4 regions of the Providencia sp. PROV003 genome follow, and region 3 is predicted to be linked to each of the others. Evidence: predicted binding sites of a transcription regulator. Region 3 holds the regulator's gene; each other region holds the start of a gene.

Evidence for each region. The regulator CRP, encoded in region 3, controls carbon source genes, mostly activating them, when cyclic AMP is high. The targets are predictions, from matches to a motif close to ATGTGANNNNNNTCACAT.
Region 1: the regulator CRP is predicted to act here: its motif matches at 1,337-1,354, upstream of M1F14_RS11195 (NupC/NupG family nucleoside CNT transporter).
Region 2: the regulator CRP is predicted to act here: its motif matches at 1,179-1,196, upstream of deoC (deoxyribose-phosphate aldolase).
Region 4: the regulator CRP is predicted to act here: its motif matches at 737-754, upstream of pth (aminoacyl-tRNA hydrolase).

The regions. Positions count from the first base shown of each region.
Region 1 covers NZ_CP096369.1:2,472,494-2,474,673, reverse strand. The annotation lists gene M1F14_RS11195 (NupC/NupG family nucleoside CNT transporter) at 88-1,272, opposite strand; gene ligA (NAD-dependent DNA ligase LigA) at 1,550-2,180, opposite strand, start outside.
Region 2 covers NZ_CP096369.1:4,560,612-4,562,791, forward strand. The annotation lists gene deoA (thymidine phosphorylase) at 1-141, opposite strand, end outside; gene deoC (deoxyribose-phosphate aldolase) at 190-969, opposite strand; gene M1F14_RS20845 (NupC/NupG family nucleoside CNT transporter) at 1,458-2,180, opposite strand, start outside.
Region 3 covers NZ_CP096369.1:350,830-353,009, forward strand. The annotation lists gene M1F14_RS01450 (phosphoribulokinase) at 1-57, shown strand, start outside; gene M1F14_RS01455 (OsmC family protein) at 148-549, opposite strand; gene crp (cAMP-activated global transcriptional regulator CRP) at 905-1,537, shown strand; gene M1F14_RS01465 (hypothetical protein) at 1,729-2,180, shown strand, end outside.
Region 4 covers NZ_CP096369.1:3,326,680-3,328,859, forward strand. The annotation lists gene prs (ribose-phosphate diphosphokinase) at 1-89, shown strand, start outside; gene ychH (stress-induced protein YchH) at 363-635, opposite strand; gene pth (aminoacyl-tRNA hydrolase) at 936-1,526, shown strand; gene ychF (redox-regulated ATPase YchF) at 1,629-2,180, shown strand, end outside.

The DNA.
Region 1 (2,180 bases), 2.1 Mb from region 3:
TGTTCTTTTAACAGTTTTCTTTTTTATATGAAAGCAAAACGGCGCTCATTTGAACGCCGTTTTGCCAATTTAACACTTTTTTATTGATTACAAAACTAAGCCAACAACAGCTGCCGATAGGAAGCTCACTAATGTTGAACCGTATAATAGTTTCAAACCAAAGCGTGCTACTGTATTACCTTGTTTTTCATCTAACCCTTTAATTGCACCAGCAATAATACCGATAGATGAAAAGTTAGCAAAAGAGACTAAGAACACCGATAAGATACCGACAGAACGTTCTGATAAGCCACCAGCAATCGCTTGTAAGCCATCCATTGCGACAAACTCATTCGTGACCATCTTAACTGCCATGATGCCGCCAACTTGTAAAGCTTCATCCGCAGGAATACCAAGGACCCAAGCAAATGGATAAAACACGTAACCTAACATCGTTTGGAAATCAACGCCGAATACTGCAGAGAAAATACCATTAACCATCGCAATTAGGGCAATAAAACCAATCAACATAGCTGATACTATAATTGCGACTTTAAACCCAGCAAGGATATATTCGCCTAACATTTCAAAAAAGCTTTGCCCTTCATGCAAATTGCTCATTTGGATGTCTTCTTCACCTTCTGGTGGGTACGGGTTAATTAATGATAAAACAACGAAAGTACCAAACATATTAAGCACTAATGCCGCGACCACAAAGCGAGGTTCCAACATGGTCATATAAGCACCAACGATAGACATTGATACAGTAGACATTGCGGTTGCCGCCATGGTGTACATTCTGCGCTCTGACATTCTATTGAGTTGGTCTTTATACGCGATAAAGTTCTCTGACTGCCCTAACAATAATGAGCTTACTGCGTTAAATGACTCTAATTTCCCCATACCGTTCACTTTCGATAATACAGTACCGATAATGCGGATCACGATAGGTAAAATTTTGACGTGTTGTAAAATACCAATTAATGCAGAAATAAAGATGATTGGACACAAGACTTGTAAGAAAAAGAACGCTAAATTGCCCTCAATCATACCGCCAAAAATAAATTTCGTCCCTTCCGCTGCATAGCCTAGCAAGTGAGTAAACACCCCTGCTACACCCATTACAAAAGATTCGCCGATATTAGATTTTAAGAAAAGGTAAGCCAACGCAATTTGAATAACAAGGAGTTGAATAACATAGCGGGGGCGGATCGCGCTACGGTTACTACTTGCTAAAATTGCAAGAGCAGCAATTACTACTAAGGATAAAACGAAATGCAGGATCGAGGTCATATGCGACTCCAACAAATTTAAGAATCAGTCTATGTGCATATTCTATGTAATAGACAACATTTAAATGAGACGGTGGTCACATTAATATGAAAGCTTACTAGGTGTATTTTGCAAAAAGAAGAAGGCGGTCACGTTTCAACTATAACAAAACCCTGTAATCACTTTTTTTGCACAGAAATCTTAATAAAAATTTAAGTTAAGGCTTACAACGACCTAAGTATTATTTTGTTGCTTACCACCTTGTAAGCAACAAAATTAGATTGAATATAGTTCACCATTAAATATTCAGCAAACGTATTAACTCATTTTCATCTATAACCTGAATACCCAATTCATTCGCTTTCACTAATTTAGAACCTGCCGCTTCCCCTGCAATCACCATATCCGTTTTCTTAGAAACACTTCCAGCCACCTTTGCACCTAAAGCGACCAGCTTGTCTTTTGCTTCATCGCGGGTTAATACACTCATTGACCCAGTTAATACCACTGTTTTGCCAGCAAATGGACTATCAATTTCAGCACTGTTCACAACCTTCACTTCTGGCCAGTGAATATTAGCCTTAGTAATCAGGTCGTTAATAACGGCTTGGTTATGTTCTTCGCGGAAGAAATTCACGACATGTTTCGCCACCACATGACCGATATCTTGAACAGTTTTCAGTGACTCTTCGTCTGCACACATTACCGCTTCTAATGTTGCATAATGCGCTGCAAGATTAGCTGCAGTAGCTTCTCCAACTTCGCGAATACCTAATGCATAAATAAAACGTGCCAGTGTTGTTTGTTTCGATTTTTCTAGTGCAGTGACTAAGTTTTGAGCTGATTTAGGCCCCATACGGTCTAAACCAGTTAAAATACCTGCACTCAATTGATAAAGGTCAGCTGGCGTTTTGACATATTCTTTTTCA
Region 2 (2,180 bases), 470 kb from region 3:
ATAGATAGTCATTGCTAATGCAGCAATTTGACCTTCTGATACTGAATTATCACGAACACCATTGATAAAGAAACGAATTTCTTCTTCACTTAGTGGTTTACCATCGCGTTTTTTACGAATAATTTCTTGTGCCAGAAACACGATATACTCCTTTAAAGTCGAATTTATCGGTTAACAATATTGCGAAAATTAATAATTGCTGCTTGATTTTTTAACGTCAAAACCTAGCGTATTTAATAAATTTGCTAATAAGCTTGATGCACCAAAACGGAAATGGCGGCTATCAGCCCAATCGTCACCTAAAATTCTTCCTGCTAATGCTAAGTAATCTGCTGCTTCTTCTGCAGTACGAACGCCACCAGCCGGTTTAAAACCAACCGTTTTGGCTACGCCCATATCGTGGATCACTTGCATCATGATTTCTGCACTTTCTAATGTCGCATTAACAGGCACTTTACCTGTTGATGTTTTAATAAAATCAGCGCCAGCTTTAATTGAAATTTCAGAAGCTTTGCGGATCAATGCTGCCTCTTTTAATTCACCGGTTTCAATAATCACTTTCAACAACACATTTGCCGCAGCACAAGCCTCTTTACAGGCTTTCACTAAATCAAAACCAATTTTTTCATTCCCCGCGATCAGCGCTCGATATGGGAAAACCACGTCAACTTCATCTGCACCATAAGCAATCGCCGCTTTAGTTTCAGCTAATGCGATTTCGATGTCATCATTACCATGAGGGAAGTTCGTTACTGTCGCGATACGGACGTCTGGAGTACCTTGTTCACGTAATGTTTTACGTGCAATAGGGATAAAGCGAGGATAAATACAGATTGCAGCTGTATTACCTGCTGGGCTTTTCGCCTGATGGCATAATGCGATCACTTTTGCATCAGTATCGTCATCATTTAAAGTGGTTAAATCCATCAGGGTCAGCGCGCGTTGTGCGGCTGCTTTTAAATCAGTCATATAACTCTCCAACGTTGTTAATTCTTCAGAACGACACGTTCTTTGTTGGCGAGCGGGCTTGGTTCCTTAAAGATGCTAGTCGGATACTTTCCGAACTGAGCAGCTGAGATCCTTCTCACCGCATCATGCCCTAGAGTAACTTTACTCTGAGAACTAGCAGTTCCATAGCAGCTTACTAATGATAGTAGACCATGGAATAGCGTTATTTTATGTGCTACAAATCACATTAATCGACTGAATGTTACATTATTAAAATAATAAATGTGATACAGATTGCAATTATACCTAATCTGACGGCCATTTTATTCTCTCAAATGGCTTTTCGATACATGCTTTATCATTAATTTACTACGTTAAGAGTAGTTGAAAATTTTCGATTGATATAAAAATTCACAAAAGAATATAACGCATCAAATTAAAAACGGAAGGACAAGAGCCCTTCCGTTATATTTGTTTAAGAGAGCCAGCTTTTGCCCCTCGAAACAACATCAAGCAACTGCCGCTGCACCTAAAGTCAGGAAGAAGCCTGCAATTGTTGCACTCATTAAGTTAGACAGTGTACCTGCCATAACCGCTTTCATGCCTAAGCGTGCGACATCACCGCGGCGACTTGGCGCCATTCCGCCCAACCCACCTAATAAGATAGCGACAGATGATAAGTTAGCAAACCCACACAGCGCAAAAGAAATAATCGCTTTTGTATGGTCAGATAACACTTGTTTACCCGCGGCTAAAACCTCAGCATCTGCCTTCATGTACTCACCAAAGTTCATGAATGCAACAAACTCATTCACAACAATTTTTTGGCCAATGAAAGACCCTGCGACTGTCGCTTCGCTCCATGGCACCCCAATGAGAAATGCAATCGGTGCGAACAACCAACCGAGTAATAGCTCCAGTGATAATTGAGGATAATCAAACCAGCCACCAATTCCACCTAAAATACCATTAATTAACGCGATCAACGCGATAAAAGCCAATAACATTGCACCCACGTTCAGCGCAAGTTGCATCCCTGATGAAGCCCCTGAAGCGGCTGCATCAATAATGTTGGCAGGGCGCTCGTCTTCAGCAACTAAATCCGTCGCATCAACTCTGTCTTTAACATCTTCTGTTTCTGGTACCATCAGCTTGGCAAATAATAGCCCACCCGGCGCTGCCATAAAGGATGCAGCTATCAGGTATTCCATTGGGACGCCCATTTGAGCATA
Region 3 (2,180 bases):
ATGGAATTGATCATGATGCCATTAGTTGAAAAGTTAATTAATCAGAAAAACAGTTAAATTATTTCTCAAATAATAAGTAAGACGCTTACCATTAATTAAGGTAAGCATCTTTTTATTAAAATTTTAATATAAAAAATAAATTTATTTTTAATTTTTTATTTCAAAGCTATGAGTGACTTCAACCGTTTTTTCTAGCATCAGTGCCACTGAGCAATATTTTTCAGCCGAGAGCTGAACAGCTCTTTCAACCGTTTTTTCCGTTAATTCATTTCCTGTTACGATAAAATGCAAATGTATTTTAACAAAATAACGTGGAGCTTCTTCACGGCGCTGCGATGTTAATTTAACTTCACAATCAGTAATATCATTTCGCCCTTTTTGTAAAATTGAAACGACATCTATTGCACTACATCCACCTGCCGCCATTAGCACCATTTCCATTGGGCTAGGTGCTTTATCACCTGCATTACCATCCATCATGACTTGATGCCCTGAAGCTGACTCACCTAGAAAGGAAAGTCCTTCTACCCATTTTACTCTTGCTTCCATTTTATTCCCCTTGAAATGAAATCGGTTTAAAGGCTACATTGTTCCATAGATATAATGAATGTTATATCAGCTTTATTAGGCTGAAGCGATACAGGGGAGACTTTCTTCATTGGATATGCTACAAACAATACTTAGTTGATAGGACTAAGATCAAAACTCAGCGGTTTAATTGATTATATTATAGTGTTGATATCAATTTGTTTACCCTAGCCTATCGAATGCGCTGAAGTTATTCAGCTCTTCACATTATTTAGGGTATATAAGGCAAATTAATATGCTAAGCTAGTGACTTTAAAGCCAGCCTTTCTGGTAAGCTTTTCCGGATGGCTGCAATAACATACAGAGGATAACGCTAATGGTTCTCGGCAAGCCACAAACAGACCCTACTCTTGAATGGTTTTTGTCACACTGCCATATTCATAAGTATCCATCCAAGAGCACACTGATCCATCAGGGTGAGAAAGCAGAAACCCTTTACTATATCGTTAAAGGTTCAGTGGCTGTTTTAATTAAAGATGAAGAAGGCAAAGAAATGATCCTCTCTTACCTGAATCAAGGGGATTTCATTGGTGAACTGGGGTTATTTGAAGAAGGGCAAGAACGTACTGCGTGGGTGAGAGCTAAAATCGCTTGCGAAGTTGCTGAAATTTCTTACAAAAAATTCCGTCAATTGATTCAGGTTAACCCTGATATTTTAATGCGTCTCTCAGCGCAAATGGCCAGTCGTTTACAAACAACATCAGAAAAAGTCGGCAACCTTGCCTTCTTAGATGTCACAGGCCGTATCGCTCAAACCCTATTGAATCTAGCGAAACAACCTGACGCAATGACCCACCCAGACGGTATGCAAATCAAAATTACCCGTCAGGAAATTGGCCAAATTGTCGGTTGTTCCCGTGAAACTGTTGGCCGTATTTTAAAAATGCTGGAAGATCAAAACTTGATCTCTGCACACGGTAAAACCATCGTTGTTTACGGTACACGTTAATTAACCTTTCAGCCTCGCTCTCTTGGCGAGGCATGCAATTTAAAATAGCTTTATATCGTCGATATAAAGCTATTTCAGTTTAATTATAGCAACATATTTATATGCTTATATTAATGAGTATCGTTTCTTTATATTTTATCTATTTAGCTCTCTATAAAATAATAATCATAATATTAAGTAGGGTTATATTTATGAAAATTACACTTAGCAATTTGTCAGGCCATTCCGAACTTTTTAAAAACATTAGCAATTCCGATGATTTTATAAAGAAAATCTTTGCTGTGACTGCCTCATCGAGAAAAGAGCCCTTATCCACTCAGCAACAATCTAAACTATCAGATGCTTATAGCCTAGAAAGCATTGACTCAGCTTATGAAAGTGATTCAGAAAGTATAAATAATACTAAATTATTGAGCGCTGACGAATTTAAGCATAAAGTTAATCAATTGAAAGTCCGATTGTATAAATTTTATACATCTACTTTTTATAATGAACAAGATGCAGACTCACTAATAACAGAAAACCAAACAGTTTTTGAGGATTTTAATAGTGCTGATAAAGAAATTCATAAATATGCTGATTTTTTGTATCGGTACGTTAAAACTCCAGGGATTAACATCAAAAACTCAGAAATAAAAAACGA
Region 4 (2,180 bases), 1.7 Mb from region 3:
TTCGTACTTTAACACTTTCAGGTATGTTGGCTGAAGCAATTCGTCGTATTAGCAACGAAGAATCAATTTCAGCGATGTTTGAGCACTAATTCCCGTTAGCTGGTTTTTAGCGTTCTGACAACGATTAAATGTCACCACAAAAATACAAGCCCCTACAGAAATAACTGTAGGGGCTTTATGATTTTAGAAAGAAAATAAACTATAGATACCTATTTCTATGACGCCTTAAGCCATAAAAATAACCAACTTACTCAAAAAACAAGAAGTTTTGTGACATTACACTTGCAAGAGTGAAACTCACCTGACTTCCACTCTCACCTAGCCGTTAATAACATCAACACGCCCTATAAACTAGTCACTATTTATGGATAACGGTGATTATCCCTACGTGAATGATAATGGCGTTTTAACAACCAATAACGGTCTGCAACTTTTTCTCGGCCACCGACTCTCGCACCCGTAAGCCAAACAATAGCACCGATGAAAATACCAAACAGGGAACCATTAGTAACAAGCTCAGAAAGATTGAGATTAACAATATGAGAGAATAAGTTGATGCCTATGCTCCCTATCATTAAAACCATCCCTATTCCCATAAGAACATTACCAAGAAGATGAGCGCTTTTCCGTTTCATATATACCTCCAGTACCAGTAAACTGATAAGCAAGCATGTGTAAAAAAATTCGGTAATACTTTATATTTATGTAATGATTATAGTGCATTAAGTAAAATTTTTTGCGATGAGCATCACATGGAAGGAAGTTAGCTAGGATTTCTACACAAAAAATGCTCTTTATCAAAAAAATAGAAAATCCGAATAATTTATAGCGTAACTATACTTAGGGTAATTTTACCCATGACAATTTTGTACATCTCCCATTTCTCAAGGTAAACTAGCGTATTACTTCCATAAACTGACAGTGAAATAGTCGCCGTGAGCAAAATTAAATTAATTGTTGGACTTGCAAATCCAGGTGCGGAATATGCACAAACACGTCACAACGCAGGGGCATGGTATGTCGATTTACTGGCCGAGCGCCATAATCAACCGTTAAAAGAAGAAGCTAAGTTTTTCGGTTATACCGCACGTATAAACATGGCTGGCAATGATATTCGCTTATTAGTTCCAACCACATTTATGAATCTTAGCGGTAAATCCGTTGCGGCCATCGCTAATTTTTATCGTATTAACCTTGATGAAATTTTAGTCGCCCATGATGAACTCGACTTGCCACCCGGCGTAGCGAAAATGAAATTAGGCGGCAGTAATGGCGGCCATAACGGTTTAAAGGATATTCAAAGTAAATTTGCCAATAACCCTAACTTTTACCGTTTACGTATTGGTATTGGGCACCCCGGTGATAAAAACAAAGTTGTTGGCTTTGTGCTCGGTAAGCCCCCGCTTTCTGAACAAAAGCTCATTGATGACGCTATTGATGAAGCAACAAGATGCACTGATATTCTACTTACAGATGGAATGGATAAAGCAATAAATAGGCTCCATAGCTTTAAAGCCTCCGCATAAGAGTTCATTTCATCAAAATCAACTTTTTGTGTATAATCAGCGCCAATTTCTAAACATTAGGTGCAGCATACGTCTGCCCCTTGCTATTAAGGTGAGAAACATATGGGTTTTAAATGCGGTATCGTTGGTCTACCTAACGTGGGTAAATCCACCCTATTCAATGCATTGACCAAAGCCGGCATCGAAGCAGCCAACTTTCCTTTCTGTACAATTGAACCCAATACGGGTGTTGTACCAATGCCAGACCCACGTCTTGAGCAATTAGCTGAGATTGTAAAGCCACAACGTATTTTACCAACCACTATGGAATTTGTGGATATTGCGGGCTTAGTGAAAGGCGCATCCAAAGGTGAAGGCCTAGGTAACCAGTTTTTAACTAATATTCGTGAAACTGAAGCTATCGGTCATGTCGTCCGTTGTTTTGAAAATGACAATATTATTCACGTTGCAGGTCAAGTTAACCCAGCAGAAGATATTGAAGTCATTAATACAGAGCTAGCATTAGCCGATCTCGATACCTGCGAGCGTGCTATTCACCGTGTACAAAAACGGGCTAAAGGTGGCGATAAAGACGCAAAAGCAGAATTAGAAGCTTTAGAAAAATGCTTGCCACATCTTGAGCAAGCCGGCATGTTACGCACTTTAGACTTATCA